One region of the Kitasatospora sp. NPDC058048 genome, then DNA from elsewhere that is predicted to be linked to it. Evidence: riboswitches for the same ligand, from Rfam matches in the RefSeq annotation. Region 1 holds a riboswitch; each other region holds the start of a gene.
What was found. A riboswitch is a leader RNA that binds a small molecule or an ion and turns the genes downstream of it on or off. The one in region 1 is predicted to bind cobalamin.
Positions count from the first base shown of each region.

Region 2: linked by a shared signal. The riboswitch ahead of ACFVVA_RS22555 (HoxN/HupN/NixA family nickel/cobalt transporter) and the one ahead of ACFVVA_RS37665 (FecCD family ABC transporter permease) in region 1 are both predicted to bind cobalamin.
Region 3: linked by a shared signal. The riboswitch ahead of ACFVVA_RS17230 (prenyltransferase/squalene oxidase repeat-containing protein) and the one ahead of ACFVVA_RS37665 (FecCD family ABC transporter permease) in region 1 are both predicted to bind cobalamin.
Region 4: linked by a shared signal. The riboswitch ahead of ACFVVA_RS04985 (cobalamin biosynthesis protein) and the one ahead of ACFVVA_RS37665 (FecCD family ABC transporter permease) in region 1 are both predicted to bind cobalamin.

Region 1 covers NZ_JBHVRT010000054.1:44,761-52,436, reverse strand. The annotation lists gene ACFVVA_RS37680 (CGNR zinc finger domain-containing protein) at 1-553, shown strand, start outside; gene sodX (nickel-type superoxide dismutase maturation protease) at 550-912, opposite strand; gene sodN (superoxide dismutase, Ni) at 1,186-1,581, shown strand; cobalamin riboswitch at 1,671-1,821, shown strand; gene ACFVVA_RS37665 (FecCD family ABC transporter permease) at 1,929-2,993, shown strand; gene ACFVVA_RS37660 (ABC transporter ATP-binding protein) at 3,089-3,841, shown strand; gene ACFVVA_RS37655 (ABC transporter substrate-binding protein) at 3,870-4,862, shown strand; gene ACFVVA_RS37650 (nuclear transport factor 2 family protein) at 4,949-5,332, shown strand; gene ACFVVA_RS37645 (GNAT family N-acetyltransferase) at 5,343-5,819, shown strand; gene ACFVVA_RS37640 (anti-sigma regulatory factor) at 6,008-6,418, shown strand; gene ACFVVA_RS37635 (SigB/SigF/SigG family RNA polymerase sigma factor) at 6,599-7,612, shown strand; gene ACFVVA_RS37630 (hypothetical protein) at 7,676-7,676, opposite strand, start outside.
Region 2 covers NZ_JBHVRT010000021.1:59,319-66,994, reverse strand. The annotation lists gene ACFVVA_RS22560 (M24 family metallopeptidase) at 1-9, opposite strand, end outside; gene ACFVVA_RS22555 (HoxN/HupN/NixA family nickel/cobalt transporter) at 420-1,535, opposite strand; cobalamin riboswitch at 1,566-1,779, opposite strand; gene ACFVVA_RS22550 (metalloregulator ArsR/SmtB family transcription factor) at 1,862-2,245, shown strand; gene ACFVVA_RS22545 (hypothetical protein) at 2,304-3,977, shown strand; gene ACFVVA_RS22540 (AAA family ATPase) at 3,986-5,992, opposite strand; gene ACFVVA_RS22535 (putative quinol monooxygenase) at 6,063-6,389, opposite strand; gene ACFVVA_RS22530 (Fpg/Nei family DNA glycosylase) at 6,527-7,336, opposite strand; gene ACFVVA_RS22525 (AAA family ATPase) at 7,447-7,676, opposite strand, start outside.
Region 3 covers NZ_JBHVRT010000014.1:149,276-156,951, reverse strand. The annotation lists gene ACFVVA_RS17245 (ABC transporter ATP-binding protein) at 1-1,080, opposite strand, end outside; gene ACFVVA_RS17240 (CbiQ family ECF transporter T component) at 1,077-2,228, opposite strand; gene ACFVVA_RS17235 (hypothetical protein) at 2,315-3,424, opposite strand; gene ACFVVA_RS17230 (prenyltransferase/squalene oxidase repeat-containing protein) at 3,421-6,243, opposite strand; cobalamin riboswitch at 6,424-6,565, opposite strand; cobalamin riboswitch at 6,649-6,726, shown strand; gene ACFVVA_RS17225 (hypothetical protein) at 6,927-7,676, shown strand, end outside.
Region 4 covers NZ_JBHVRT010000003.1:264,569-272,244, forward strand. The annotation lists gene ACFVVA_RS04965 (cobyrinate a,c-diamide synthase) at 1-1,332, opposite strand, end outside; gene cobO (cob(I)yrinic acid a,c-diamide adenosyltransferase) at 1,337-1,942, opposite strand; gene ACFVVA_RS04975 (putative cobaltochelatase) at 1,949-4,084, opposite strand; gene ACFVVA_RS04980 (cobyric acid synthase) at 4,239-5,777, opposite strand; gene ACFVVA_RS04985 (cobalamin biosynthesis protein) at 5,774-6,766, opposite strand; cobalamin riboswitch at 6,874-7,006, opposite strand; gene ACFVVA_RS04990 (alpha/beta hydrolase) at 7,375-7,676, shown strand, end outside.

The DNA of each region.
Region 1 (7,676 bases):
GGTGAACACCGAGGAGCCCGAGCGCGGCACCGACACGCTGACCTCCGTGGAGGCCGTGCGCGGCCTGTTCTCCGACTCCGCGCGGGCCGCCGCGCTCGCCGACGAGTCCGACCTGCCCCGGCTGCGGGCGGTGCGGACCCGGCTGCGCGGGGTCTTCGAGGCCGCCGCGGAGGGGGACGAGATCCGCGGCGTCGACCTGCTGAACAGCCTGCTGATGGAGTACCCGGTCAGCCCGCTGGTCTCCGGGCACGACTACCTGGACGACGCCGGACGGCCGCGCTGGCACCTGCACCTGGCCGACAACTCCCCCACCGCCACCGCGCACTTCACCGCGGTCGCCTGCATGGGCCTGGCCGTCCACCTGACCGAGCTGGGCGCCGACCGGCTCGGCATCTGCCAGGCCGCGCCCTGCCGCAACGCCTACCTGGACACCTCGACCAACCGCTCCCGCCGCTACTGCTCGGACCGCTGCGCGACCCGCGCCAACGTGGCCGCCTACCGCGCCCGCAAGCGCCAGGAGGCGGAGGCGGCGGCCCGGGGCGACGCGCCCTAAACGTCCTCCACCCAGGCACCGAGCCGGCGGGCGAGGCCCGGCACCCGGGCCAGCCGCGGGGTGAGCAGCAGCCGCTCCAGCCGGCGCCCCGGCGCCAGCCAGACCGGGCTCGGGCGCAGCCGCAGCAGCACCCGGCCGAGCACCAGCTCGTCCGGCACGGCGCCGTAGCTGCGGCTGTCGCTGTCCACCGGGCGGTTGTCGGAGAGCAGCCACCAGCCCGTGGCCCGGCGCTCGGCGACCCGCTTCACCACCAGCAGGTCCTGCTGGAAGGGGTGCCGGAAGACCACCACCGCGCCCGGCCGGATCGGCGCGCCGTAGCGGACCAGCAGCTGGTCGCCCTCGCGCAGGGTCGGGACCATCGACGGCCCCGCCACGTCGACCAGTCCGAACGGCAGCGCGCCGCCCCGGTCCGGCCCCCCGGCCCCGGCGCCCTGCGGTCGCGTGCTCCGCGCCACGACTCCTCCTCCTGCTCCGCCCGCCCCCAGTCTGCCGTACGGACCGTCACCGGTCCGATGTCCGGATTACCCCGGTTCCTGGTCCGTCTTTTGCCCTAGGCCCGCCGCCCGATCGCGAAACGGCGAGGCCGGAAGGGTAATCTCGGGCGCGGGAAGACGATCTAAGGAAGGACTCCCATGTTCTCTCGTCTGTTTGCACCTCGCGCCACCGCCCACGCCCACTGCGACCTGCCCTGCGGCGTGTACGACCCGGCTCAGGCCAAGCTGGAGGCCGAGTCGGTCAAGGCCACCCAGGAGAAGTACCAGGCCAACGAGGACCCGCACTTCCGCGCCCGCGCCATCATCATCAAGGAGCAGCGCGCCGAGGCCGTCAAGCACCACATCTCGGTGCTGTGGAGCGACTACTTCAAGGCCCCGCACTTCGAGAAGTACCCGCAGCTGCACCAGCTGATCAACGACACCCTGAAGGCCGCCTCGGCCGCCAAGGCGTCCACCGACCCGGCCACCGGCCAGGCCCTGCTGGACCTGATCGCCGAGGTCGACAAGATCTTCTGGGAGACCAAGCAGGCCTGAGCCTGACGCGTCGCCACCCGACCGCCCCCGTCCGCACCGCCGGACGGGGGCGGTCGCGCGTTCCCGGCCCCACCCAGGGCCGGTAAGGGTTGCCTGCCCTGAGTGGCTGTTATGCTGCCAGGGCGTCCGAGGGGGAAGTCCGGTGTGAATCCGGCGCTGACCCGCAACGGTGAGCACGGCCCGTACCAGCCCGTACGGCCCGCGCCAGCCCGATCGCCCCCGGCCGCTGAACTCCCGACAACTCGCCGCGGACTGCGAGGGGAACGGCGCCGCGGCACGCCTTCGGCCGGCGCCCGCCCCGGCGCACCCGCGGCCCGAGGCAAGGCGCACCCGTGGACCGTGCAGTCGTGGACCGTGCAGTCGGCCCGCCCACCCGTCGAATACCCGTCGTCCCGCTCGCCGCCGGCCTCGTCGCCGCCCTGCTGCTGTCGCTGCTCTGCGGGGTCGCCCTCGGCTCCTCCGGACTCGGCCTGCCCCGGGTGCTGCGGCTGCTGGGCGCCGGGCTGACGGGCGGACGGCTGGACGCGGGCGAGGCGGCCGCGTACGCGATCGTCTGGGAGATCCGGCTGCCGCGCACCGTGCTGGCCGCCGTCGTCGGCGCCGGACTCGCCGCCTGCGGGGTCGCCGTCCAGGCCCTGGTGCGCAACGCGCTGGCCGACCCCTTCGTGCTCGGCATCTCCTCCGGCGCGGCCGTCGGCGCCAACGCCGTCCTGCTCTTCGGCGCCTTCGCCTCGCTCGGGGTGTGGGCGATCTCCGCCTCCGCCTTCGGCTCCGCGCTGGCCGCCATGACGCTCGTCTACCTCGCCGCCCGCACCGCGTACGGACTCACCCCGCTGCGCCTGGTGCTCACCGGCACCGCCCTGTCCTACGGCTTCTCCGCCGCCACCACCCTGATGGTCTTCGCCGCCGACCGCGGCGAGGCCGCCCGGGGCGCCATGATGTGGCTGCTCGGCAGCCTCGGCGGCGCCACCTGGGGCAAGGTGCCGATCGCCGCCGTCACGGTGGTGGCCGGGCTCGCGTACCTGGCCTGCGCCGCCGGGCGGCTGGACGCGCTCGCCATGGGCGACGAGACCTCCGCCTCGCTCGGCGTGGACCCGGACCGGCTGCGCCGCGAGCTGTTCGTGGTGACGGCCGCCGTCACCGGCACCGTGGTCGCGGTCAGCGGGGCGATCGGCTTCGTCGGGCTGCTGATGCCGCACCTGGCGCGGATGCTGGTCGGCGCCGGGCACCGCCGGGTGCTGGTGATCGCGCCGCTCGCCGGGGCACTGCTGCTGGTCTGGGTGGACATCGCCTCGCGCACCCTGCTGGCACCCGCCGAACTGCCCGTCGGGGTGTTCACCGCGGTGCTCGGCGTGCCCGCCTTCCTGCTGATGATGCGCCGCCGCGGCCAGGCCCTCGGAGGAACCCGGTGACCGACGTGACCACGGCGACCGGCCCGGCCGACCCGACCGACCCGGCCGCGCCCACCCCGGCGCGGGCCCAGGACCTCGCCGTCGACGCCGTCTCGGTGGAGCTGGCCGGCACCCGGCTGGTCCACGAGGTGAACCTGGCGGCCGCCGCCGGGCAGGTGGTCGGGCTGGTCGGCCCGAACGGCAGCGGCAAGTCGACCCTGCTGCGCTGCGTCTACCGGGTGCTGAAACCGGCCGGCGGCGTGGTCCGGCTGGCCGGCGACGACCTGCACGCCCTGAGCGCCCGCGACACGGCCCGCCGGGTGGCCGCGCTGACCCAGGAGCACTCCGCCGAGTTCGACTTCACCGTCGCCGAGGTGGTCGCCATGGGCCGGCTGCCGCACCGCCGCGGCTTCGGCTCCCCGGCCGACGGGGACGCGGAGCGCTGCGCCGGGGCACTGCGCAAGGTCCGGGCCGGGCACCTCGCCGAGCGCGGCTTCCTGAGCCTGTCCGGGGGCGAGAAGCAGCGGGTGCTGTTCGCCCGCGCGCTGGTCCAGGAACCGCGCCTGCTGGTGCTGGACGAACCCACCAACCACCTCGACATCGCCCACCAGTTGGAGGTGCTGGCGCTCGCCCGCGAGGCCGGCCCGACGGTGCTCACCGCGCTGCACGACCTCAACCTGGCGGCCGGCCACTGCGACCTGGTCTACGTGCTGCGGGCCGGGCGGATCGTCGCCTCCGGCCCGCCCCACGAGGTGCTCCGCCCCGCCCTGCTGGCCGAGGTGTTCGGCGTCCGCGCCACCCCGGTGCGGCACCCGGAGACCGGCGCCCTCCAGCTGCTGTTCGACCGGCTCGCCCCCGCCTCCTCCTGACCCGTCCCGTCTGCCCAGAGGAACCACCTTGCGCACCAAGGCCGTTGCCACCGCCGCCCTGCTCGTCCTCGGACTCACCGCCTGCGGCGCCGAGATCGCCCCGAAGGAGGCCGCCACCGCCTCCGCCCACTACCCGGTGACGGTGGACAACTGCGGGCAGAAGCTCACCTTCGCGCAGAAGCCCGCCCGGGTGGTGACCAACGACGTCAACATCACCGAGCTGATGCTCTCCCTCGGCCTCGCCGACCGGATGGCCGGCTACGTGATGCCCGACGACAAGGGCCGGATCGACAAGGTGGCCTGGAAGGACGGCTACCAGCAGACCACCTGGCTCTCCAAGAAGGTGCTCACCAAGGAGATCGCCCTGGACGCCCGGGCCGACCTGGTCCTCGCCGGCTGGCACTACGGCTTCGACGAGGGCTCCGGCGTCACCCCGCAGGCGTTCAAGGCGCTCGGCGTCGACTCGTACGTGCTCAGCGAGTCCTGCCGCAGCGGCAAGGGCACCGAGCGCGGCGTGATGGACCCGCTGGAGGCCCTCTACACCGACCTGGCCAACCTCGGCGAGATCTTCGACGTCAAGGACCGCTCCGACAAACTGATCGCGGACTTCAAGGCGCAGATCGCCGCCGTCCCGCAGCCCGAGCGCCGCCCGTCCGTCTTCCTGTACGACAGCGGGCAGGACAAGCCGTACACCGCCGGGAAGTTCGCCGCCGCCAACGAGATCATCGCCAAGGCCGGCGGGAGCAACATCATGGGCGACCTTGCCGACACCTGGGTCACGGCCGGCTGGGAGGGCGTGGTGCAGCGCGACCCGGAGGTGATCGTGATCAACGACTACGCGACGCCCGGGGCCGAGGAGAAGCGGAAGTTCCTGAAGTCCTTCCCGCCGCTGGCCAACGTCTCCGCGGTCAGGAACGACCGGATCTTCGTCATGGACTACGTCGACCTGGTGGAGAGCCCGCGCAACCCGGCCGCGATCGGCGCGCTGGCCGAGTACCTGCGCACCGTGCCGGCCCGCTGACGGCCCCGGTCCGCTCCTCCGGGGCGGTGGCCGCGGGCGTACGCTCAAGGTACGAGCCGACGGAACCCGACCGGAGGAGCGAGATCATGACCACGATGGCGGCCCCCGGCGCCTTCGACACCCGCGCCCTGCGCGAGGGCATCGAGCGCTGCGACGCCGAGACCCTCCTCGCGCTCTACGCGCAGGACGCCGAACTGCGCATGGTCGATCGCAGGACCCAGCCCAGCCACCCCCTGGTGATGCACGGCCGGGAGGAGATCGGCGCCATGCTGGACGACGTCTACGGCCGCGAGATGACCCACAAGCTGGAACAGGTGGTGGTCCAGGGCGACCACGCCGCATTCCTGGAGTCCTGCCGGTACCCCGACGGCGTCCGGGTGCTGATGTCCTCGATGGCCGTGCTGCGGGACGGCCGGATCGTCGACCAGACCTCCGTCCAGGCCTGGGACGAGACGGGTCCCGAGCAGTAGGCTCACAGGCATGATCCGCACCGCCGTCGCCACCGACGTCCCCGTCATCCATGCCATGATCCGCGAACTCGCGGACTACGAGCAGGCCCTGCACGAGGCGAAGGCCACCGAGGAGCAGCTGCACGACGCCCTGTTCGGCGAGAACCCGGCCCTGTTCGGGCTGATCGCCGAGGACGACGCCACCGGCGAGCCGGTCGGCTTCGCGGTGTGGTTCCGCAACTTCTCGACCTGGCGCGGCACCCACGGGATCTACCTGGAGGACCTGTACGTCCGTCCGCAGGCACGCGGCGGCGGCCACGGCAAGGCGCTGCTGCTGGAGCTCGCCCGGATCGCCGTCGAGCGCGGCTACTCCCGGGTCGAGTGGTCGGTCCTGGACTGGAACCAGCCCTCGATCGACTTCTACAAGGCGATCGGCGCGGTGCCGATGGACGAGTGGACGGTCTACCGGCTCACCGGCGAGGCCCTGGCCGAAGCCGGGCGGCGCTGAACGGCCGTCCGGAGACCGGCGAAAGGGTCTGCCACCCTGCGTCGCAATGCCTTACCATGAGTAACTCCCGAACCGGGGTGCGGAAGGCAGAGCGATGGTGGATGCGTGACGCCGGGCCCCCAACGGGGGTAGCAAGCGGTAACAAGCGGGGTACCAAGAAAGCACAGCGCGCCACCCAGGAGGCAAGGGTGTCCCAGATCGACGGCGATCTCGGTGTTCAGGACTTCGTGGAGGTCCGGCTGCCCGCAGCGGGGGCCTACCTCTCCGTCCTGCGAACAGCGACGGCCGGGTTGGCGGCCCGGCTGGACTTCACGCTCGACGAGATCGAGGATCTGCGGATCGCGGTCGACGAGGCCTGCGCCATCCTGCTCCAGCAGGCGGTGCCCGGGTCCGTACTGTCCTGCGAGTTCCGGCTGGTCGGCGACTCGTTGAAGGTCACCGTCTCGGCCCCGACCACCGACGGCAAGGCCCCCGAGCGGGACACCTTCGCCTGGACGGTGCTCTCCGCCCTGGCCGGCGAGGTCGACTCCTCGGTCGGCGCGGACAAGACCGTGTCGATCAGCCTGAACAAGAAGCGCGGCGGGTCCCCCGTCCACTAGCCGGGCGCCGGACCGAACCGCACGACCGAGCAGCACCGAGCACCACCCGCGCAAGGGCCGTCCGCCGCTCCCCCGACCGGGGTTCCGACGGACGGCTCCCGGTACCGCCACCCACGCGGTACGACCAACGAGACGATTCCGGGGCCACCGGCCCCGGTGCTCCCGGAACGGAACGGGGGAATGGCCGTGAGTGATCTGGACCGTACCGGCCTCGCGACGGCGGGACCCGCCGTACCGACCCAGGCGAGCGTTCCCGGCCTCGCCGCCAACGACGAAGCGCACCCGAAGGACGCCCAGCGGATGAGCCACCCCACCGAGCCGACGTCCGAGCCGACGCCTGCCTCCGTGCCCCCGCCGGACCCGGCGGGCGAGACGGACCCGGCGGTCGAGGCCGAGCCGCACAGCGCCGTGCCCGCCCAGGGCTCGCACCGCACCGGCGCCCCGGACCGGGAGGCCGCCCGCGCGCTGTTCGTCCGGCTGTCCGCACTGCCCGAGGGCTCCCCGGAGCGGGTCGAGCTGCGCAACCAGCTGGTGCGGATGCACATCCCGCTGGTCGAGCACCTGGCCCGGCGCTTCCGCAACCGGGGCGAGCCGCTGGACGACCTGACCCAGGTCGCCACCATCGGCCTGATCAAGTCCGTGGACCGCTTCGACCACGAGCGCGGGGTCGAGTTCTCCACCTACGCGACGCCGACCATCGTCGGGGAGATCAAGCGGCACTTCCGCGACAAGGGCTGGGCGGTGCGGGTCCCGCGCCGTCTCCAGGAGCTGCGGCTGTCGCTCACCACGGCGACCAGCGAGCTCTCCCAGCGGCACGGCCGCTCCCCCACGGTGCACGAGCTGGCCGAGCACCTGGGGATCTCGGAGGAGGACGTCCTGGAGGGCCTGGAGTCCGCCAACGCGTACTCCACGCTCTCGCTGGACGTGCCGGACAGCGACGACGAGTCGCCGGCCGTGGCGGACACCCTGGGCGCGACCGACGAGGCGCTGGAGGGCGTCGAGTACCGCGAGTCGCTCAAGCCGCTACTGGCCCAACTGCCGCCCCGGGAGCAGAAGATCCTGGTGCTGCGGTTCTTCCGGAACATGACCCAGTCGCAGATCGCCGCCGAGGTGGGGATCTCCCAGATGCACGTGTCCCGGCTGCTCGCCCGGACCCTGGCCCAGCTGCGGGAGAAGCTCCTGGTGGAGGAGTAGGACTGACGGCCGCTCAGCTCCGGCTCGGCGGCCGTCCGATCCCCTGCCCCGGCCCTGTACGCCC
Region 2 (7,676 bases), on a different contig from region 1:
ATCCGCCATGCGTCGAGCCTACGAACCCCCGGCCCGAAGCGCCCGCCGAGCACCCCCGGCAGAACCCCCAATACCCCTTGCACGCCCCCCTGCGCGACCGCGGCACCGTCCCCTCGGACCCGCGCCCCGCCCCCCACGCAGCGTGCCGCCCACCGCCCACCGCCCACGCAGCGTGCCGCCGAGGGGCCCCGCACCCCCCGGCGGCCCCTCGGACCCCGACCGGTCGCTACGCTCCGTCACGAATATGTCACTGCCGGTCCTGTGCGAGTACGACCCGGTCGCCCGGCCGGCACGTCGACTTCCGCGAGGAGCGCCGACCCGGGGCGCACCCGGCCCCCGGAACGCGAACGGCGCCTCCCCGCCGCGGGGAGGCGCCGTTCCGGCGTGCGCGGGCAGGCCGCTGCTCGCGGCCGGGTGGCTCAGGAGCCCTCGGGCGTCCAGCGCTTCTCGACCCCGGCGAGCTTCCAGTACCCGATCGCGATCGCCCAGACGACCACGAACAGCCCGGCGATGGCGTAGCCGACGTTGTCCAGCGAGATGTCGGCGATGAAGCCGGTGACCGGGTCGGTCAGATCGAGCTTCTCGTGCAGCACCCCGACCAGCTCGATGGTGCCGATGACGAAGGCCACCGCGATCGACAGACCGGTGATGGTCAGGTTGTAGTACACCTTCCGTACCGGGTTGGCGAAGGCCCACTGGTACGCGAAGTTCATGAACGTCCCGTCCAGGGTGTCGAACAGGCTCATCCCGGCCGCGAACAGCAGCGGCAGGCAGACGATCGCGTACCAGGGCAGCCCGGAGGCGGCGCCCGAGCCGGCCATCACCATCAGGGTGACCTCGGTCGCGGTGTCGAAGCCCAGCCCCAGCACCATGCCCACCGGGAACATCTGCCCGGGCCGGGTGATCGAACGGGTCGCCCGGTTCAGCACCCGGGCCATGAAGCCGCGCGAGTCGAGGTGCGCCTCCAGCTCCTTCTCGTCGAACTTTCCGGCCCGCATCGAGCGGAACACCCTGAGGATGCCGAGCAGCGCCGCCAGGTTGAGCGCGCCGATCAGGTAGAGGAACACGCCGGAGGTGGTCGTCCCGATCACGCCGAGCCACTTGTGGGTGGTCGACTCGTCGTCCATCAGGGTGTTCGCCAGCTGCGCGCCGCCCGCCACCAGGGCAGCCATCACCACCACCATCGAGGAGTGCCCGAGGGCGAACCAGAAGCCCACCGAGACCGGGCGCTTGCCGTCCGCCATCAGCTTGCGGGTGGTGTTGTCGATCACCGCGATGTGGTCGGCGTCGAAGGCGTGCCGCATCCCGAGGGTGTACGCGGTGATACCCAGGCCCACCCCGAAGACCTGGGTACCGACCGCGTACTTCTCGGGTGCGACCAGGAAGATCAGCGTGCCGAAGGCCACCACGTGCATGGCCACGATCACCGCCATCAGCCCGGCGGTACGGACGGTGTCCTCGCGCCGCCACTGGAAGCTGGGCAGCGCGGACGGGGCCGGTTCGGCCCCGGCGGCAACGGTTTCGGGCAGGGTCATCTGCGGATCACGCTCCAGCACCTCGTGGAAAACCTCGTGAGATGCCGTGGCCGGTCTCCTGGCTGACGGGACGCCCGTACCCGCCTTCCCAAGCGCGCGAGGCGCCCAGTGGCTCCATGGGTACGGACGACGTTCCTCCGCGGACGGAGGAACGACCCGATCACAGTGGCGAGGGCCGCTCCGGGCTGGGACCCCTGAGGGTCCGTCACCGGTCTTCCCGAGCACCACGGCGGGGAACACCGTAGGGGCCACGCCCCGACCCGTGCAAGGTTGCGCACCTGCGCAGGTGTCCAGGATCACAGACCGCCGCCTGCGAGAATGTCCGCATGCATCTCGTACCGGCCGACCGCGCGGGCCACCGCACCATCGACGGGCACCGGGTCTGCGAGGCCATCGCCGCGATCGGCGACCCGGCCCACGTCCGGTCCTGGGCCGAGCGGTTCTCCCTGCTCGCCGACCCCGGCCGGCTCGCCCTGCTGCTCGCCCTCCACCGGGCCGGGCCGCTCGCCGTCACCGACCTCGCGGTCGCCACCGGCATGCGCGACCCCGCCGTCTCCCAGGCCCTGCGGCTGCTCCGCACGGCCGGCGTGGTCACCGGCGACCGGGACGGACGCGTGGTGCGCTACCAGCTCGTGGACGAGGCCATGCGCCCCCTCCTCGACGAGTGCGCCGCCGGCGAACACCACGAGCCCACCGCGGCCACGGGCTGACCCACTGGCCCGGCCCCGGAACCGCGCCGCGGCCGGAGCGGATGAGTACGATCATGACGTGCCGTCCCGCCCCCACGCCTGGCCCGCCGACCGGTGGAACACCCGACCGGTCGGGGCCCGCGTGCTGGCGGTCGCCCGCACCCTCACCTCGGCCACCCGGGTCCTGGACGTCCTGACCCTGCTGAACCCGGACGGCATCGAGCGGTACTTCACCGTCAACCCCGGCTCCGCCTTCGCCGACCGCGCCCTGGACGAGTACCTGCACGGCCTGCCCGGCTTCACCGTGCTGGACTGGGAGGACGCCGTCAGCCGCCGCTTCGACCTGGCCGTCGCCTGCGCCGTCCACTCCTCCATGCACCGGCTGGACGCCCGCCTCGTCGTCCTCCCGCACGGCGTCGGCTACAACCGGCTGGTCACCGAGTCCACCGGCGACACGGTCACCGCCGCCGGCCTGTCCCGCAACGAACTCACCCACCGCGGACGGGTGTTCGTGGACGTCCTCGGCCTCTCCCACCCCGAGCAGCTGGACCGGCTGCGGGTCTCCTGCCCCGAGGCGCTGGACGTCGCCCGGGTGGTCGGCGACCCCTGCTTCGACCGGATGCTCGGCAGCCGGCGCTCCCGCGACGGCTACCGCGCCGCGCTCGGTGCCACCGGCGGCCGACGGCTCGTCGTCGTCAGCTCCACCTGGAGCGAGCACTCCTTGTTCGGCCGCCGCCCGGACCTCCCCCGGCGGCTGGTCCGCCGGCTCCCCGCCGACGAGTACACGGTGGCCGTCGTCCTGCACCCCAACGTGTGGAGCCGCCACGACCCCGAGGCGCTGCTCGACGACGCCCGCCGGATGGGCCTGCGCCTGATCCCGCCCCACCAGGGCTGGCAGGCCGCGCTCGTCGCCGCCGACTGCGTGATCGGCGACCACGGCTCGGTCACCGTCTACGGCGCCGCCCTGAACCACCGCACCCTGCTCGTCGCCACCGGCGCCGCCGAACTCGACCCCCGCTCCCCCGGCTACGCCTTCGGCCAGGCAGCGCCCGTCCTCGACCCGGACGGGGACCTCGCCGCCCAGGTCGAACAGGCCCTCGCCCGGGACCCGGCCGACCTGAGCGCGATCACCGACCGCTCGCTCGCCCACCGCGGCGAATCCGCCCGGCTGCTGCGCCCGCTGCTGCACTCCTTCCTGGCCGGGCTGGACGAGCCCGGGGACGAACCGGCCCTGCCGCCCTACCCCAGGCCGGCCCCGTGCCCCGGCACCGTCGACCGGCCCACCGCGTACGACGTCGAGGGCCGGAGCGAGGGCACCGAGGTCGGCCTGCGGCGCTACCCCTTCGACCCGCACGAGCACGCCCCGCGCGGCTTCCACGCCCTCACCGACGAGCACCCGGGCGACGCCCTGCGCTACACCGCCGAGGTCCTGGCCCGCACCGAGGTGCACGCCGAACTCCCCGCCGCCCGCTGGCTCGCCGACTCCGCCGCCGAACTCCCCGGCCTCGCCGTCGCGGTGGCCGCCCTCGGCCCGGCCCGCCACCTGCTCCGACTGCGCACCGGCCTGCTGCTGGAGGCCCGCGCCGAACCGGACTGGACCTGCCCCGACCCCGCCGTCGACCCGCTGCTGCTCGGCTCCGCCGTGGCCTGCTGGCTCGCCGACGGCGGCGACCCGGCCGGCCTCCCCCGGCACGGCCTCACCGTCCGCACCGGCGAGCACCGCACCCGGGTGTCCTTCCGCACCGGCCCCTGAGAAGGGCGCTACTCCGGCAGCTCCCGCAGCCGCGCCCGGCTGCGCTCCGCGAGCTCCGCGTCGTCCAGTTCCTCGGCGAGGGCGAGCAGCAGGGTGTGGGCCTGCGCCTCCTTCGCGTACTGGCCGCGCTCCTCGGCCCGCCGGGCGCAGTCGCCCGCGTGGGCGGCGGCGAGCTCCGGCTGCCCGAGCGCCCGGTGGGCCCGGGCGCGGACCAGCGGCAGCTTCATCAGCATGTCGTCGTCCCGTGTCCGCTCGGCCTGCGCGGTGGCCTCGGCCAGCCGGGCCAGCGCCTCCTGCGCGCGGCCGTCGGCCATCAGCGCCTGCGCCAGGTTGTAGCTCTGGACGATCTCGCCGTGCTCGTCGCCCCGGTTCGCCGCCAGGGCCAGCGTGAACCGCCGCACCGCGTCGCCCGGGCGGCCGTCGGCCAGGCAGAGCAGACCGTCCGTCTCGTGGAGCACACCCACCACCCGACGGTCGGTCACCAGCGGGACCTGCTCCGCGGCGAGCGCCAACTGCTCGGCGGCGAGCCGGTATTCCTTGCGGTCGAAGTGGGCCCGGGCGAGCTGGTTGCGCATCCGGACCACGGCGGCCGGCTGGTTGTCCCACTGGGCCGACTCGATGCCGAGCCGGTGGGTGGCGATCCAGTCCTGGTAGAGCCTCCGGTCGTGGTACAGCAGCCAGAGCGACTCGCACAGCCGCCACACCTCGCCGTGCCACCCCTGCCGGGCCGCCTCCTCCACCACCGCGCGGAAGTTGGCCCGTTCCGCGTACAGCCACTCCAGGGCCGCGGTGTCGGAGGCGAAGCGGGGCAGCTCGTCGCCGCTCGGGTCCTGCAGGCGGAGCCTGCTCCCGGCCATCGCACGGTCGGCGACCGAGGCCCGGCCCCGGTAGTACGCCACGACGGCGGCGAGGAGTTCGCCGCGGTCGGCCAGTTCCCGGGTCCGGCCGTAGGCGTGCAGCCGCACCACGTCGTGGGCCCGGAAGCGGTCCTCGCGGTCACCGTCCACCACCTCGTCCAGCACGTGAACGCCCCGCAGCTCCCCGATCGCCTGCCCGGCCCGCTCGACGCCGACCGCACGCGCCAGTTCGGCGGAGACGAAGGGGCCGGGGTGCACGCCGATCAGGTGGTAGAGCGCCCGGCCCGACGCCGACAGCCGCTCGTAGACCAGGTCGTAGGTCGCGCCGAGATCGCTCTCCTCGTCCTCCAGCATCGCCAACCTGCCCTCCCGGTCGTGCAGTTCGGCCACCACCCGGCCGACCGGCAGGTGGTCCCGGTCCAGCAGCTGGCTCCCGACCGCGTTCAGCGCGAGGGGCAGCCCGCCGCACAGCTCGACCAGTTCCGCCAGTTCCCCGTCGGTGCCCCGCCCCGGGCCCACCCAGCCGCGCACCAGCTCGGCGCCCGCCCTCGCGCTCAGCGGGCCGAGCCGGCGCACCACGGCGCCGTCCGTCCGCAGCGCCGGCAGCCGCCGCCGGCTCGCGACCACCACCAGCCCGCAGGCCGGGAGCAGCGCACGGACCTCCGCGGCGTGCTCGACGTTGTCCAGGAAGAACAGGCACCGGCGCTCGGCGGTGGCGGTGCGGAACGCCGTGAACCGCTCGGCCTCCGCGGCCGGGGGCTCGGTGCCGAGGGCGCGCAGGAATCCGGCCAGCAGCTCGGGGAGGTCCACCCCGCCCTGGTGCCGGTAGGCCTTCAGGTCGGCGTAGAGGTCCCCGCCCGGGAACTGCTCCCGGTGCTCCTCGGTGAACCTCGCGATCAGCTCGGTCTTCCCGACCCCGCCGAGGCCGGTGAACACCACGACCCCGAGTCCGCCCTCCACGACCCGGCCCAAGGCCTCGGTCAGCGCGGCGAGTTCCGGCTCCCGATTGACGAACGGGCCGTGCGGGGACCGGATCTGATGCGGCCTCGGCACCGCCCGCGGCTGGTGCAGGTGCAGCGCCCCGATGCTCCCGGCCTGCACCACGTGGCCGCCCACCGTGGCCCCCGACACGGTGTTGGCCACCTCGTGCCGCTCCATCCGCCTGCTCCCTCCGGCCGGTCGGCCCCAGCCTACGGGCTGGGCACCCGGCCGGAGGGGCACTCGGACGTCACCGGGGGGTGATCTCGCCCATCTCCGCCCAGCCGTCCAGGCCGGGGATCTCGGTCGAGACGATCCGGGGCTTGGCGGCCACCGCGTACGACAGCTCCTCCATGGCCTTGGCGAAGTGCGCGGACTCCACGTGCTCCTTGCCCGCGTCGCCGTCGCGGAACGCCTCGACCAGGACGAACTCGTTGGGGTCGTCGACGCTGCGGGACCACTCGAAGAAGAGGTTGCCGGGCTCCTGGCGGGTGGCCCGGGTGAACTCGTCGACCAGGCCCAGCCACTCGTCGGCGCGCTCGGGGCGGACCGGGAACTTGACCGTGATGAAGATCATGGGACTTCCTTTCGCTCCACGTTCACACGTGGCCGTGCGGACAGGGGCGCGCGACGCGGCGCGCTCGACGTCCATCGTCGCAGCTCAGAAGGGCTGTCCACGACACGGGGGCAACACGCGTCACGACCGGGCGCCCGTCACGCCGACTGGCAGCCCGGGCACCAGAAGAGGTTGCGGGCGGCGTGCTCCTCCGTCCGCACGTCGGTGCCGCAGACCAGGCAGGGCATGGCGGCCCGCCGGTAGACGTACACCTCGCCGCCGTGGTCGTCCACCCGGGGCGGGCGGCCCATCGCCTCGGGGGTGTGCTCCGGGCGGACGGTGTCGATCCGGCCGGCGGTGACGCCCTCGCGCATCAGGGCGACCAGGTCGGCCCAGACCGCGTCCCACTCCCGGCGGGTGAGGTCGCGCCCGGCCCGGTGCGGGTCGATGCCGTGGCGGAACAGCACCTCGGCCCTGTAGACGTTGCCCACCCCGGCCAGCACCTTCTGGTCCATCAGCAGCGCCGCGACGGTCGTCCGGCTGCCCGATATCCGGCGCCAGGCGGCCTCCGGGTCGGCGTCGGCGCGCAGCGGGTCGGGGCCCAGCCGGGCGGCGACGGCGGCCTTCTGCCCCTCGGTGACGAGCGCGCAGGTGTTGGGACCGCGCAGGTCGGCGTAGCCGTCCTCGCTCTCCAGCCGCAGCCGGATCAGCCCGACCGGCTCGGGCGCCGGGCCGGTGCCGAAGGTGAAGCCGCCGTAGAGGCCGAGGTGGACGTGCACCCAGGCGCCCTCCTCGAAGCCGAGGAAGAGGTGCTTGCCGGTGGCCTCCGCGCCGGTGAGCAGCTGCCCGTCGATCACCTTGGCCTCGTCGGCGAACCGGCCCTGCGGGCTGGAGACCCGCACCGGGCGGCCGCCGAAGGCCTTCCGGTTCTCGGTGGCGAGGCGGTGGATGATGTGGCCTTCGGGCACGGGCGTCGGCTCCTCCGGGCGCGGCGACATGACCCGTCCATCATCGCAGCCGGCTCCGACAGCTCCGCGACGCCGCAGGCCAAGCGGCCCGGCGGGGCCGGGGCGGCGGTTCAGCGGACCGGGATGCCCATTAGCCGGGCCAGGATGACGCGGTCCAGCTCGGCGGCCGTCCCGGCCACGTCCAGGGAGGAGTTGTCGATGATCGGCAGCCCGGAGTTGTACCAGCCGGCCATCCGCCCGTGGATGCGGGCGACCTCCTCGTCCCCGAGGCGGCGGTTGCCGCTGCGCCGGGCGTTGCGGTGCAGGACGGAGTCCAGGCTGGGCAGCAGGACGACCGGGA
Region 3 (7,676 bases), on a different contig from region 1:
CAGGCGCTTGGGGTCCTCGGGCTTCCCGCCCTCGGTGCCGACCACCTTCACGCTGCCGCCCTGGCGGGGCCCGGAGCCCTGGAGGGCCCACAGGAGCGAGGACTTGCCGGAGCCGTTGCGGCCCATCAGAGCGGTGACCTCGCCCGCGCGCAGCGCCAGGTCGACCTCCCGGACGGCGGCCACCGGCCCGTACCGGACGATCACCCCCTTCGCGTCCAGCACCGGCTCCCTCGCCACCGCTGCCCGGCGCGGCGGGGGAACCGGCAGATCGGTGAGCCGTTCCCGCAGCGGCGCGGCGGCCCGGCGGGCGTCCCGGACGGACAGCGGCAGCGGCCGCCAGCCGGCCAGGCGGCCGAGCTCGACGACGGGCGGCGCGATCGCGGTGTCCCGGAAGACCTCGGCCGGGTGGCCGTGCACGACCGTCCCGTCGCCGGGCAGGTAGGCGACCCGGTCGGCGTACTGGACGACCCGCTCCAGCCGGTGCTCGGCCAGCAGGACGGTCACGCCGAGGTCGTGGACCAGCCGGGTGATCGCGGCCAGTACCTCCTCGGCGGCGGTCGGGTCGAGCGCGGAGGTCGGCTCGTCCAGCACCAGGACGCGCGGGTGCGCGGTGAGCACCGAGCCGATGGCGACGCGCTGCTGCTGGCCGCCGGAGAGCTCGTGCAGGGCGCGGTGGCGCAGCTCGGCCAGGCCGAGCAGGTCGAGGGTCTCCTCGACGCGCTTGCGCATGGTCTCCGGCGGGATCGCCAACTGCTCCATGACGTAGGCCAGTTCCTCTTCCACCGTGTCGGTGGTGAAGCCGGCCAGCGGGTCCTGCCCGACCACGCCGACCACGTCGGCGAGTTCGCGCGGCGGGTGGTGGGCGGTGTCGCGCCCGTCCACGGTGACCCGGCCGCGCAGGGTGCCGCCGGTGAAGTGCGGCACGAGGCCGTTGACGGCGCCGAGCAGGGTCGACTTGCCGGCGCCGGTGCGGCCGACCACCAGGCAGAGCTCGCCCTCCGGGATGTGCAGGTCGACGTCGCGCAGGACGGGCGTGGTCTCGCCGTCGTACACCACGCCGACCCGGTCGAATCGGATCACGTGCTCACCTCGGAGGTCGTGCGGTCGGTGCGGGTGCTGCTGGTTCCGCCGGTCCTGCCGGGAACACCAGCGGCTACCGGCGTCCGGCCGGGCGGCGGTGAGACGATCCCGGCCGCGCCCGCCACAAGCAGGGCGAGCACCGGGACGAGCGGCAGCGTCGGCCAGGTCAGCGGGTACAGGGAAGGGTTGAGGTCGGTGGCGTCGTAGCCGACGGTGGCGAACAGCAGCACGGCGGCGGTCACCCCGCAGCCGGCCACGCCCCACTCGGCGGCCCGCCAGCGGTCCGGCCGGTAGGTGGTGCGCCGGACGCGCCGCCCGCCGAGCAGCAGGCCGGCCACGCAGAGCACGGCACCCGCGAGGAAGGCGGGCAGACCGAGCGCGGCCGGGGCCGTTCCGTCCAGCAGCCCGTACACCCCGGCACACAGGCCGCACATGCCGAGCAGCATCAGCGCGCCGGTGAGCCGGCGGGAGCGGCGCGAGGCGGTGCCGGAACGCCCGTAGCCGCGCGAGTCCATCGCGGCCGCGAGGCTGAGCGAACGCTCCAGCGCGTCCTCCAGGACCGGCACCACGATGCTGCGCAGGGCGCGCACGCCCTTGCGCTGCCCCGCGCGCAACCGCCGTGCCCGGGCGACGCGTTGGACGCTCTGCACCAGCTGGGGCGCGACACTGAGCGACACCGTCACCGCGACGCCCAGCTCGTACAGCGCACCGGGCAGGACCCGCAGGGCCCGCTTGGGGTTCGCGAGGGTGTTGGCGGCGCCGATGCAGCAGATCAGGCAGGCCAGCCGCAGCCCGTCGAAGGCCGCGGAGAGCGTGGCCTCCAGCGAGACCGGGCCGCCGATCCGGATGCCCGCGTACCAGTCGGGGGTGGGAATGTGCGGCAGGGAGAAGAGCAGGTGGTCGTGCGGGGTGATCCCGGTGGCGAAGACGCACCGGAAGACCACCCGGATCGCCACCACCGTCAGGGCCAGCCACAGGTAGTAGGTGAATCCGCGCGCCCACGGGGCGTCGCTGCGGCGGGCGGTGACCACGTAGCCGAGCACGGCGAGGACGAGCAGGAGCAGCAGCGGGTTGGTGGTGCGGCTGGCCGCCGTCGCCAGGGCGAGTGCCCAGGCCCACCAGGCCAGCGGGTGGAGGTTGCGCGGGATGCGCCGGCCCCCCGTGACCCGCCCGGGGGCGGTGGGTGGGGTGACGGGCGGCGTGACAGCGTGCTTGTCAAGCGTGGTCAACCGGATCACTCGGCCTGTCGCCGGCGGCGGCGCGCCGTGATCACGGTCACCACGCCCAGGACCACGACGAGGACGGAGCCCACCACCGCGGGGAGCATCGAGCCGGAGTCGTGCGGAGCGTCGGCGACGGGGTTGGCGTCCACCACCCCGCCGGGTACGGCGGGGGTGGGCGTCGGCGCGGCCGCGGCGGGCTGCTCCGTCGGCTGGTCGCTCGGGGTGTCGGTCGGCGCTGCGGTGGGTGTATCGACCGGTACCGGTGTCGCGGGTACCGGCGTCGGCTCGGGCGCGCCCGGCGGGGTGATGCCGTCCTCGGGGGTGACGGCGGTGCCGGGGGGCGTGCCGGGCGCGGGCGGACGGGCGCCGCCCGCCGGGGGCTTGGTGGGAGCCGGGGCCCGTCCGGTCCCGGAGCCACCGGTCGTGCCGGTGGCTCCGCCGGAGCCGCTGCCGGAACCATTGCCGCCGGTCGTCCCGGCACCACCACTTGTCGACCCGCTGCCGGAACCGCCCGAGGCACCGCCGGTGCCGCCCGCAGTGCCCTGGCCCGGGTCGGCCGGCTGCCCACCGGGGCTGGAGTTGTGCGCCCGGACACTGTCGGGCGAGAAGGTCGGACGCCCCTCGGTGCCCTCGATGTCGGTGCCGCCGAAGATCCACAGGTCGACGCTGCCGGGCTTCGGCTGGTAGCTCATCGCGCCCAACTGGCTGTACGACCAGGTGTTCTGGCCCGGGTCGGCGTGCCAGTACGACCAGTACGCGGTGGCCGGGGGCGTCAGGACGCACTTCTCCTGGTCGGGGGTCGGGTACTGCTTGCCGCCCTGGAAGCCGCTGTAGCCGATGCGGCAGATGAAGGCCGGGCCGTCGTGCCCGGTGCCGGTGGTCTTCCAGCCTCCCTGGTTCAGCAGGGCGTACCCGGTGGTCGGCGTGGTGCCGCAGGAGCGCAGCAGCGGTCCGCCCCACGTGCCGAAGTCCACGGCGAGCACGACGCCGGAGGTGGTGGTGCACTGGTCCATCGGCAACGGCGCCGCGGACGCCGGGGCGGTGCCCACGGCGACGCCGCCGAACGCGACAGCCAGGGTCGTGGCCGCTGCGCCCAGCAGCCGGCCGAAGCGCCGGATCACCGGTGACGCCCCGGGCCGGAGGCGGTACGACGGCGGGCGGCCAGGACGGCCGCAGCGCCGAGCACGGTCAGCAGACCGGCGGCCCCCGTCAGTGCGAGTGCTTCGCTCCCCGTGGCCGCGAGGCCGCCGGTACCGGACCGCCCGGCACCGGCGGAGGCGCCACCGCCGACCGGGCCACCGGCGAGCGGGTCACCGACGGGCGGGGCGTCGGACGGACGGGTGGTCGAGCCGTCACCGGGATTGGACGCGACGGAGGTGGGGGACGTCGTCGCCGTCTGCGTGCCGGTGCCCGTCGGGGTCGGCGTACCGGTCGCGGTCGCGGTGCCCGTGGGAGTGCCGGTCGGCGTCCCGGTGGGAGTCGGCGTCGGCGTGCCTCCGAGGTTGCGGGACAGCGTGCCGAAGGGGATTCCGGTGGCACCGCCCAGCACCTGCGTGGACGCCCGGACGTCCGAGCCCTGCTGTCCCCCGGAGGCGACGTTGAACCCGCCGTCGCCGTTCTGCTGCCCGGCGAGGAAGTCGAGCGCCCTGGCGATCTGCCCGCCGTAGGCGGCCTTGCGCAGCGTCATGCCCTGGACGGCCAGCGCGGCCGAGTTGGTCGAGTCGCCGGCCGCGCCGGGGAAGCCGCCGTCGGGCAGCTGCCGCGAGGCGAGCCAGCCGAGCCCCTTGTCGACCGCCTGGGCGGCCTCGTCCCCGGGGACGAGGGCGAAGGCCATGACGGCCATCGCCGTGCTGTCCACGTCGGCATCGCCGGTGGCGGGGATCAGGCTCGGCCAGGAGCCGTCCGGGTGCTGGAGGCCTCTCAGGTAGGCGATCGCAGGGGCGGCGTTGGCGGCGTCCCCGGCCCGGAGCTGGGCCATGACGGCGAGCGCCTGGGAGAACACCGAGGTCGCGTAGACGTAGTTGCCCGGGGCGGCGCAGCCGGTGTTCGCGTCGGCCTTGGTGCACACCATCGCGGCGAGGGCGGCGATCAGGTCGTGACCGCCGAAGGCGCGCGGGTCGCGGCCGACCACCTCGGCGAGCAGCGCCTCCTTGCCGATCGACCCACCGCCGGCGTACTCGGTACCGATGGCCGTCCAGTCGTTGACGGTGCGCTCGCTCGCGTCCTTGCCCTGCTGGTCCAGGAAGTCGACGATCCGGCGCAGCGCCGCGTCATCGGTGCCGGTCGCGGCGAGGGCGTAGGCCCCGTCGATGGTCAGGCCGAAGTCGGCGAAGGCCGGGAAGCCCTCGTAGTAGTGGCCGTCGATCAGCCGGGCCGGGTCGGTGAGGTAGGCGCTGCCCTTGGCCGCGTCCGGCTTTCGCCCGGCAGGCGTGGTCGGGGGCGTGGTGGCCGGCGTGGTGGTCGGCGGAATGGTGGCGCCGTCCGGGTTGTGCCGGACGCTGGTGAGGTCGGTGCCCGTCAGGGCCAGGATCGCCTGTTCGGTGGCTGCGGCGTCCGGGTCGGTGGTCGACGCGTCCGGGCCGAAGCCGCCGTCCTTGTTCTGGCGGGCGGCGAGCCAGGCGGTGGCTGCGGCCCGGCAGGCGCCCTGGCCGCTGGCCTGGAAGGCCTGGGCGGCGCTCGCGGTGCTGGTGGTGTCGCCGGGGGCGCCGACGTAGGGCAGGAGGGAGCCGTCCGGCTGCTGGCTCGCCGCCAGCTGGTCGGCGGCCTTCCTCGCCGCCGCCTCGTACCCGGGGGCGGTCCGCAGGGCGAGGACGGCGACGGCGGTGGTGAGCGGGTCCGACTCGCAGTGCTCACCCGCGACGATCATCGAGCCGGCCATGCCGCCGTCGGCGCACTGGAGGGCGGTGAAGCGGGCGAGCGCCGGCGCGGGCGGGGTGACGCCGGCGCGCTGGAGCGCGATGACGCCGAGGGACTGGACCCAGGGCGAGGCCGCGCCGAGGAAGTCCCCGGCAGCGGTGCAGTTGCCGTTCTCCCCGGCTGCGGTGCAGACGTGGTCGGTGAGCGCGGCGATCAGGTCCCGCCCGCCGAAGGTGCGCGGGTCGCGGCCGGTGCTCTCGGCGACGAGGGCCAGCAGCGCAGCGGCCCGCGTGTCGGGCGTGCCGGTGGGGCCGGCGGGGTGGAGGAACGCGTCGGTGTGGTCGGCGAGGAAGCCGACGACCTTCCGCAGCGCCGGGTCCTGCGTGCCCGCGGCGGCGAGCGCGATGGCGGTGAGAGCGGTCCGGGGGTAGTCCGGCCCCGGGGCGGCCCAGTTCTCCATGTGGTCGCCGCCGACCAGTTGTCCGGCCAGCCAGGCCGCGGCCGGGTCGCCGGTGGCACTGGGACCGGTCGGGCTCGCGGACGGCGAAGGGGTCGCGGAGGGCGAAGGGGTCACGGAGGGCGAGGCACCGCCGTTCCTGGCCCGCACCGAGTCCGGGGTGAAGCTCGGCGCCCCGCTGGTGCCCCCGATGTCGGTGCCGCCGTACACCCAGGCCTCGACCTCGCCGGGCTTGGGCTGCTGCGTGCCGGCGCCGAACCGGCTGTAGGACCAGGTCTGTTGGCCGGGTGCGGCGATCCAGTACGACCAGTACGCGGTGGCCTGCGGGGTGTTGACGCACGGCTCCTCGGCCGGAGTCGGGTACTGGGCACCGCCGTTGAAGGTCCCGGTGCCGAGTCGGCAGATGAAGGCGGGCCCGTCGTGCTCGGTTCCGGTCGTGGTGAATCCCGCGTTGTGAAGCAGGTTCATGCCCGTCGTGGGGTGGGCGTCACAGCCCCGGACGACCCCGCCGCCCCAGTGGCTGAAGTCGACGGCGACGATCGCGCCCGTCGTCGCCGTGCACTGCTCGATCGGATCGGCTGCCGCGGAGCCGGGGTGGCCCAGCAGGACGGTTCCTCCCGCGGCCACCGCGACGGCCGTGGTGACCAGAAGCGAGCCCAGTTCTCTGCTTCTGTGACGCGTAGGACTGCTGCTGACCCTCACCGGCGACTCCCCGATCGGTCGTCGGGGTCCCACGACGCAGCCGACGGCTCTCCCCGGTACGGGGGGCCGTCGCGACCGCGTCGTAGTCCACGACGACGCATGCACTCATGAACAAGGCCCCGGCGCAGGCATTCCGGCTCACCGGCCCTTGCGGGCGGGTCTACGGTTGCGGGTCAGCGCCGGAATCGGACCGGCTTCCCCTGACTGCCGAGGATTAAAAAGCGGTTCATCACACCATGTGCTCGGAGTCGTCGTCAACGAGTCGTCATGTCGCTTTCGCCACCTCGTAGATCCGTTCACGGGTGCGGTAACGTCCGCGGTGGCCGAGCGGGGGAATCCGGTGCGAATCCGGAGCTGACGCGCAGCGGTGTGGGGCGGTGGTTGCACCGGCCCCGAGCCCGAATGCCCGCGCGGTCGTGCAGCACCAGCACCAGCCAGCCCACGCGATCCGGGCGGCCGCCGCCCCGTACCGCCGCGCTCCTGGAACGAGTGCGCTGGGTCCCGGGGCAGGACCGGCGCGCCCGTCACCCCAAGGAGCCCGTTCCGTGTCCGTTCCCGCGCACTCGCGCTTCGTCTCCTCACGTCTCGCTTCCGCGGCGACCGTCTCGATGGCCGCCGGCGCCCTCCTGATGTCGGCCGTCCCTGCGCACGCCACCGCCTCGCCGAGCCAGATAGCCACCTCCAGGAGCACCGGCGTCACGTACCTCAAGTCCCTCCAGGCCGCCGACGGCAGCTACGTCACCGGCGGCGGGCTCTCCAACGAGTGGGCCTTCGGCGCGCTCGCCGCCGCCGGCACCGCCGCGGCCGATGTCACCCCTGGCGGTGACACGAGCAAGAACGCGCGCCTGGTCTACCGCAACCAGCTCGCCGCGAACAGCTGGCCGAGCGCCTCGCCGGTCGTCACCGACTACGAGCGCGGCATCCTCAACTCCTACGCGGCCGGCATCGACCCCGCGCGGATCGGCCCGGCCCGCAACCTCGTGGCCGACCTCGCCGCCTACTGGCAGACCGCCGAACCCGGCTACTACGGCCCGTCCGCGAACTTCAACGGGACCGTCTTCGGCCTGCTCGCCCTCGGCGGCGCCAAGACCCGGAGCGGCGGCCAACGCGTCCCGCAGGCCCTGCTGAACGCCTCGGTCGCGGCCGTGCGCGCCAACCAGCACAACGACGGCGGCTGGAACTACAGCAAGGCCGCCGGCGACCCGACGGCTCTCGCCCAGGGCAGCGACATCGACATGACCGGTGCCGCCATGGCCTCCCTGTGTGCCGGCGGCGTCCCGAACACCGACGCCGCGGTCGTGGCCGCGAAGAACTTCCTCAAGGGCAAGCTCGCCTCCTCCGGCGCCTTCAACGCCATG
Region 4 (7,676 bases), on a different contig from region 1:
GGAGGACGCCAGCGCCGGTGCGCCCGCCCAGTGCAGGTGCAGGTAGGAGGCGTGCACGTTGCCGCCTCCGAAGCCCTCGGTGCGGGGGCCGGTGGGAAGGCGCCAGCCCCAGGCCGGGAGTTCGCCCGCCCCGGGTTCGCAGACCGTGCGGTGGAACTCGTGGCCACGCAGCCTGGTGCCGGCCGGGCCCAGCGGGGAGTCGTGCAGGGCGACCGCCTCCCGGTAGCCGAGGGTGAGCCGCTCGGTCATCCGGGCGTCGGTGGCCAGCACGCCGCACATCGGCAGGCCGTCCAACTCCCGCCCCAGGTAGAGCAGTCCGGCGCACTCGGCGGCGATCGGCCCGCCCGCGGCGGCGAACCCGGCGATGGCGGCGCGAAGTTCGGCGTTGCCGCTCAACTCGCGCACGTAGAGCTCCGGGAAGCCTCCGCCGATCACCAGGCCGGCCGTCCCCTCGGGCAGCGACGAGGCGTGCAGCGGGTCGAACGGGACCACCTCCGCGCCCGCCGCGCCGAGCAGTTCGGCGTTCTCCGCGTACGAGAAGGAGAAGGCCGCGCCGCCCGCCACCGCGATCCGCGGCCGGCCGGCCACCGGGGTGACCTCGGCCGACGGGTCCCACGGTTCGGCGTCCAGGTCCGGCGCCGTCCGGGCGAGTTCGAGCAGGGCGTCCAGGTCGACCGAGGAGGCCACCAGTTCACCCATGTCGGCGACCGCCCGCAGGGCCTCCGCCGAGCGCTCCACCGCCGGGATCAGCCCGAGGTGGCGGGACGGCGTGGCGACCGCCGCGGAGCGGCGCAGCGCGCCCAGCACCGGCACGCCGGAGCCCTCCTCCAGGGCCTCGCGCAGGAGCTGCTCGTGCCGGTCGGAGGCGACCCGGTTGAGGATCACTCCGGCGAGCCGCACCTGCGGGTCCCAGGAGGCGAAGCCGTGCACCAGCGCGGCGACCGAGCGGGACTGCGAGGAGCCGTCCACCACCAGCACCACCGGCGCCCGCAGCAGCTTGGAGACGTGCGCGGTGGAGGCCAGCTCCCCGCGCCCGGAGGCCCCGTCGAACAGGCCCATGACCCCCTCGACCACCGCGACGTCCGCCCCCGCCGCGCCGTGCAGGAACAGCGGTGCGATCCGCTCCGGCCCGCACAGGAAGGCGTCCAGGTTGCGGCCCGGGCGACCGGCGGCGAGCGCGTGGTAGCCCGGGTCGATGTAGTCGGGGCCGACCTTGTGCGGCGACACCGCCAGCCCGCGCGCGGCGAGCGCCGCGATCAGGCCGGTGGCGACGGTGGTCTTGCCGGCGCCCGAGGAGGGCGCGGCGACGACGAGGCGGGGGACGGTGCTCAACGGCCTACCACTCGATACCGCGCTGGCCCTTGCGGCCGGCGTCCATGGGGTGCTTGACCTTGGTCATCTCGGTGACCAGGTCGGCGAATCCGGTCAGCGCCTCGGGCGCGTACCGGCCGGTGATGACGACGTGCTGGCTGCCCGGACGGTCCTTGAGCACGGCCACCACCTCGTCCGGGTCGACCCACCCCCAGTGCATCGGGTAGGTGAACTCGTCCAGCACGTAGAAGCGGTAGGTCTCGGCCGCGAGGTCCCGCTTGACCTGCTCCCAGCCCTCCTTGGCCGCCTCCTCGCTGGACATCTCCTGCTCGGCGGAGCGCTGGATCCAGGACCAGCCGGAGCCCATCTTGTGCCAGTCGACGGTGCCGCCCTCGCCGGAGGCGCCGAGCACGCGAAGCGCGTTCTCCTCGCCGACCTTCCACTTGGCGGACTTCACGAACTGGAACACCCCGACCGGCCAGCCCTGGTTCCAGGCCCGCAGCGCCATGCCGAACGCGGCCGTGGACTTGCCCTTGCCGGGGCCGGTGTGCACGGCGGTGATCGGCAGTGTGCGGCGCTGACGGGTCGTCAGGCCGTCGTCGGGAACGCTCTCGGGGACACCCTTGGGCATGTCGGCTCAGGCCGCCTTTCGCATCGCGGTGGTTGCACGGTTCGCAGAACGGTTGTCGGACCGGCTCTCGCGGACGAGCGAGGCCACGCCCTCGGCGCGCAACTCGTCCAGGCCGACGGCGGTGCCGCCGAGCAGCCCGGCCAGGGTGCGGGCCAGGCCCAGGCGGACCGGGCCGGACTCGCAGTCCAGCACCACGCTTGCCGTGCCCTGCGCCGCGAACAGCGCGGCCGCGCGGTGCGAGCGGGCGAGCGCGTCCCGCCCGCCGGTGGCCCGGCCGTCGGTCACCACGACCAGCAGCGGGCGCCGGCTCGGGTCGCGCAGCCGCTCGACCCGCAGCACCTCGTGCGCGCGCAGCAGGCCGGCGGCCAGCGGGGTCCGCCCGCCGGTGGGCAGCGACTCCAGCCGGGCCGCGCCGACCTCCACCGAGGAGGTGGGCGGCAGCGCCAGCTCGGCACCCGCGCCCCGGAAGGTGATCATGCCGATCTTGTCGCGGCGCTGGTAGGCGTCCATCAGCAGCGACAGCACCGCGCCCTTGACGGTGGTCATCCGCTGCCGGGCGGCCATCGACCCGGAGGCGTCCACCACGAACAGCACCAGGTTGGACTCCCGCCCCTGGCGCACCTGTTCGCGGAAGTCGTCCTTGTGCACCACCAGCGCCCGCCCGCTGCGCCCGCGCGCCGCCTGGTGCGGCGCGGCGGCCTGGAGGGTCGCGGTCAGGTGCAGCCGGCCGAGTGCGCCCTGCGGGCGGCGGGCGCGGATGGTGTGCCCGCCGGTGGTCTCGGCGGGGGAGCGGCGGCCCTGGGCGCCGTGCCCGGTGCCCTTGACGGTGAACAGCTGCGTCCGGTACGGGTCCCCGGCCGCGACCGGAGCCGACTCCCGTGCGGGGGAGGGGTGTTGGGCGGGTACGGGCTGCTGCGCGGGCGCCTCGGGGCCCTCGGGGGAGGGTGCCTCGGGGGCCGACGGCTCGGGAGCGGACCCCTCGGGGCCGCCGTCGGACGGCTCGGGCGCGCCGCCGCCGTCGGGGCCGCCCCCGTCCGGGCCGCCCTCCGGCCCGTCGCCGTCGCCGTCGCCGTCCGGTCCGTCGCCGTCCGGGCCGGATCCGTCGCCCTCGGGCTCCGGCTCCTCCTGCTGCGCGTGCTCCTCCAGCGTCCGCTCCAGCTGCTCCTCGTCCAGCCCCGGCGCGTCGAAGGGGTTGCGGCGGCGCCGGTGCGGCAGCGCCAGCTGCGCCGCCTTGCGGACGTCCTCCTCCTGCACCTCGGTGCGCCCGTCCCAGGCCGCCAGTGCGACGGCCGTGCGGGCCATCACGATGTCAGCGCGCAGCCCGTCCACCTCGAACGCGGCGCACACGGCGGTGATCTGACGCAGCGCCACATCGGTCAGCTCGACCTTGGGCAGCAACTCCCGCGCCGCGACGATGCGTTCGGCGAGAGCCCGCTCCTCCTCGGCGAACCGCTCGGCGAAGCCGGCCGGGTCCGCGTCGTAGGCGAGCCGGCGGCGGACCACCTCGGCACGCTCGGCCGGATCCCGGGTGGCGGCGATCTCGACGGTCAGGCCGAACCGGTCGAGCAGCTGCGGCCGCAGCTCGCCCTCCTCCGGGTTCATCGTGCCCACCAGCAGGAACCGGGCCGCATGGCGCACCGAAACGCCCTCGCGCTCGACGTAGGAGCGGCCCATCGCGGCGGCGTCCAGCAGCAGGTCCACCACGTGGTCCTGGAGCAGGTTCACCTCGTCGATGTAGAGCACGCCGCGGTGCGCCCTGGCGAGCAGCCCGGGCTCGTACGCCTTGACGCCCTCGGCCAGCGCCCGCTCCAGGTCGAGCGAGCCGACGATCCGGTCCTCGGCCACGCCGACCGGCAACTCGACCAGCTGGGCCGGCCGTTCGGAAGCGGGCGGGGAGACGTGCGGCCCGTCCGGGCACTGCGGGTCGGGCGCGGCCGGGTCGCAGGCGAAGCGGCAGTCGTCCACGGTGGCGATGGACGGCAGCAGGCCGGCCAGCGCGCGCACCATGGTCGACTTCGCGGTGCCCTTCTCGCCGCGCACCAGCACGCCGCCCACGGCCGGGGAGACCGCGTTCAGCAGCAGCCCGAGCCGCAGGTCGGCCATGCCGACGATCGCGGTGAACGGATAGCGGACGTCACTCATGCCGTACCCCACTCCTGTCGTGCCCGGTCCCGCGGCACTGTCCGGTCCTGTGATCCTGCCCGGCTCGGTGATCCTGCCCGGTTGCGTGACCCTGCCTGGTCCCGTGATCCTGCTCGGCTCTGCTGCCGTACCCGGCACTGCCGCCGTACCCGGCTCATGCGTCACTCCCAGGGGCCCCGGGCGGGACGAACGGCAGCGATCCGGCCGCCGGCACCCCGCCCTCGATCAGCTTCCACAGCGCGTCGGTGTCGGCGTGCTCCTCGATCAGGTCGCCCAGCCGGTCCAGCCGGGCCTCGCGTGCCGCGGCGAAGGAGGTGTCCGGGGCCGGGACGAACGCCCGGCCCGACAGCGCGGCGACCTCGCGCAGGAGTTCGCGGCGGAACCCGTCGTTCTCCAGCGCGCCGTGCCAGGTCGTGCCCCAGACCGGGCCCACCCGGCAGCCGTCCAGACTCCGTCCCCGGCCGTCGGAGACGAACGTGTCCCCGCCCTCGACGGTGACCACCCCGTGGTGGATCTCGTAGCCCTCCACCCGCTGCCCGAACGCCTCGCCGACCGGCCTCGCCAGCACCTTCTCGGCGCCGAACCGCACCTGCGTCGGCAGCAGGCCGAGGCCCTCGACGGCCCCCGCCTTCGACTCGACCTCGTCCACGATCGAGCGCGCCAGCATCTGGTAGCCGCCGCAGACCCCGAGGACCGGCAGCCCGGCCGCCGCCCGCGCCCGCAGCGCCGGCTCCAGACCGCGCTCGCGCAGCCAGGCGAGGTCGGCGACGGTGGCCCGGGTCCCGGGCAGCACCACCAGGTCGGCGTCGGCCAGCTCCTCCGGGCGGGTCGCCCAGCGCACCAGCACGCCCGGCTCCTGCGCGAGCGCGTCCATGTCGGTGAAGTTGGACAGCCGCGGGAAGCGCACCACGGCCACCCGCAGCACGTCCGCGCCGTACGGCCCGGGCCCGTCCGCCCGGTCCACCACCGTCGACAGGTCCAGCGAGTCCTCGGCGTCCAGCCAGAGCCCGGGCAGCATCGGCAGCGTGCCCAGCACCGGACGGCCGGTCAGCCCGTGCAGCATCTCCAGCCCGGGCGCGAGCAGCCGCGCGTCACCGCGGAACTTGTTGACGAACCAGCCGGCCACGTGCCGCTGGTCCTCCGCCGACAGCAGCGCCAGCGTCCCGTACATCGCCGCGAAGACCCCGCCGCGGTCGATGTCCCCGACCACCACCACCGGCAGGGCGGCGGCCGTCGCCAGGCCCATGTTGGCGATGTCGCGGTCGCGCAGGTTGATCTCGGCGGGCGAGCCCGCGCCCTCGCAGACCACCACGTCGTAGCGGCCGCGCAGGTCCGCCAGGCACTCCAGGGCACGCTCCAGCAGGACGGGCTTGCGCTCGCGGTAGTCCAGCGCGCCCACCTCCGCCACCGGCCTGCCGAGCAGCACCACCTGGCTGCGGCCGTCCGCGCCCGGCTTGAGCAGCACCGGGTTCATCGCCGCCTCCGGCTCCACCCGGGCGGCCTGCGCCTGCATCGCCTGGGCGCGGCCGATCTCGGCACCGTCGGCGGTGACGAAGGAGTTGAGCGACATGTTCTGCGCCTTGAACGGCGCGACCCGCACGCCCTGGCGGACGAGCCAACGGCAGATCCCGGCCGTCACCACGCTCTTGCCCGCGTCCGAGGTCGTCCCCGCGACCAGCAGCGCCTTGCTCATGCCCGTCCCCTCTTCCTCAGCAGCATCCGCAGCAGGACGTGCCCCGCGACCGTCGTACCCAGCGCCAGTGCGCCCACCCGCCGGGAGAGCGCACAGGCGCGCTCGATGTCGTCCACCGTCACCGGCCGCAGCTCCGCACCCAGCACGGGCCGGTGCTCCACCCGCTCGCCGTACCGCAGCGCCCCGCCCAGCCGTACGCCCACCGCGCCGGCGAACGCCGCCTCGGCCTGGCCCGCGTTCGGGCTCGGGTGCGCGGAGCCGTCGCGCCGCCAGACCCGCCAGGCCGTACGGGGCTCGGGCGCGGCGGCCACCGTCAGCAGCGCCGTCAGCCGGGCGCCCGGCCAGCCCGCCAGGTCGTCCAGCCGGGCCGAGGCCCAGCCGAACCGGGCGTAGCGCGGCGAGCGGTGACCCACCATCGCGTCCAGGGTGTTCACGGCGCGGAAGGCCAGCAGGCCGGGCGTGCCGGCCAGGGCGCCCCAGGTCAGCGCGTTCACCACGGCGTCGGCGGTGTTCTCGGCCACCGACTCGACCACCGCCCGGGCGATCTGCTGGCCGTCCAGCGCGCTCGGGTCCCGCCCGCACAGGTGCGGCAGCCGCTCCCGGGCGGCCGCGAGGTCGCCCGCGGCCAGCGAGCGGCCGATGGTGCGCGCCTCCCGGGTCAGCGAGGTGCCGCCGAGCACCGTCCAGGTCGCGGCCGCCGCCAGCACCGCCCGGCCCAGCGGACGCCGGCCCACCGTACGGTCCAGGGCGAGCGCGCCCGCCGCGACCGCGCCCACGCACAGCGCCGTGTAGCCGGCCCCCGCGCCGCGGTCGTCGCGCCACAGCCGACGCTCCAGGCGGGTCGCGGCGCTGCCGAAGACAGCCACCGGATGGCCCCGGCGGGGGTCGGCGAAGCGGGCGTCGGCGGCATGGCCCGCGACGGCGCCGAGCGCGAACGCGGCGGCGCGGGCCAGCGGGCGCGGCGAGGAGGAGGGCCCGAGCGGGGTCATCGGGGGCACGGCGGAGGGCAGCTCGGAGTCCGGTGGGGCGGGGCAGCCTGCATCGCGTGCGTGTCCTCACTCAGGGTCCGCGCCCTGGATCGACGTGACGGGGGCGAGAGTCTCCTGGCTTCCGGGTCGAACGCACCCCCGGAGCCTTCCAGCGGCCGTCGACGGCCGCCGTGGCGATGTTCCGAGCGTGCTCCCCGGTGACAGTGGCGGGACCGCGCCGGAATTCCACCGGCTTCCTCTCCATGCCTCCGTTTGGCCCCAGGATCCCATCACGGGCCCGAACCGGGAGTCAACCGAGGTCACGGAGGGGTTGGTCACACGCGGACGCCGCCGACGCGCCGGGGGATCGCCCGGCGCGGGGCCGCCCTCCACCGGGAACACCACGTCCCTCCCACCGGGAACACCACCTCCCCTCCCACCGGGGCACCGCCGGCTCCGCCGCCGCCCCGCCCCACCATCCTCATTGCCCGCTTCCGACACCTCCTCGGCGCCGCCGGGCCGCCGCCCGGGTGACCCGGACGGCCCAGCCCGGTGGCCGGGCGGACGGAGCGCCGGTGAACTGGTGCCCGAACACCGTCCGGTCCGTGAGCAACAGAGCGGGGAGCGAAATGCGTTGGGGAACCGCCGCCGTCGTGGCGGCCGCCGCGGTCGGGGCCGCCGTGCTGGTGATCGGCCGTCGGGCCTCCGAGCGGACGGTCCGTCCGGTGGCCGCCGTCCCGGAGTCCGGGCCGGTCCTGGTCCGCGGCCTCGCCCCCGGCCGGGTCACCTTCACCCGCGGCCCCGAGAGCCTGCGCCCCGGCCGCTGGGCGGTCGAGTGGGCGGACGGTGGGCACGCGGTCGTCGAGGAGGTCCTGCACAGCGACGAGCGGGGCGTCACCCGCCGGCTGCTTCGCGCCGACCGGGGCACGCT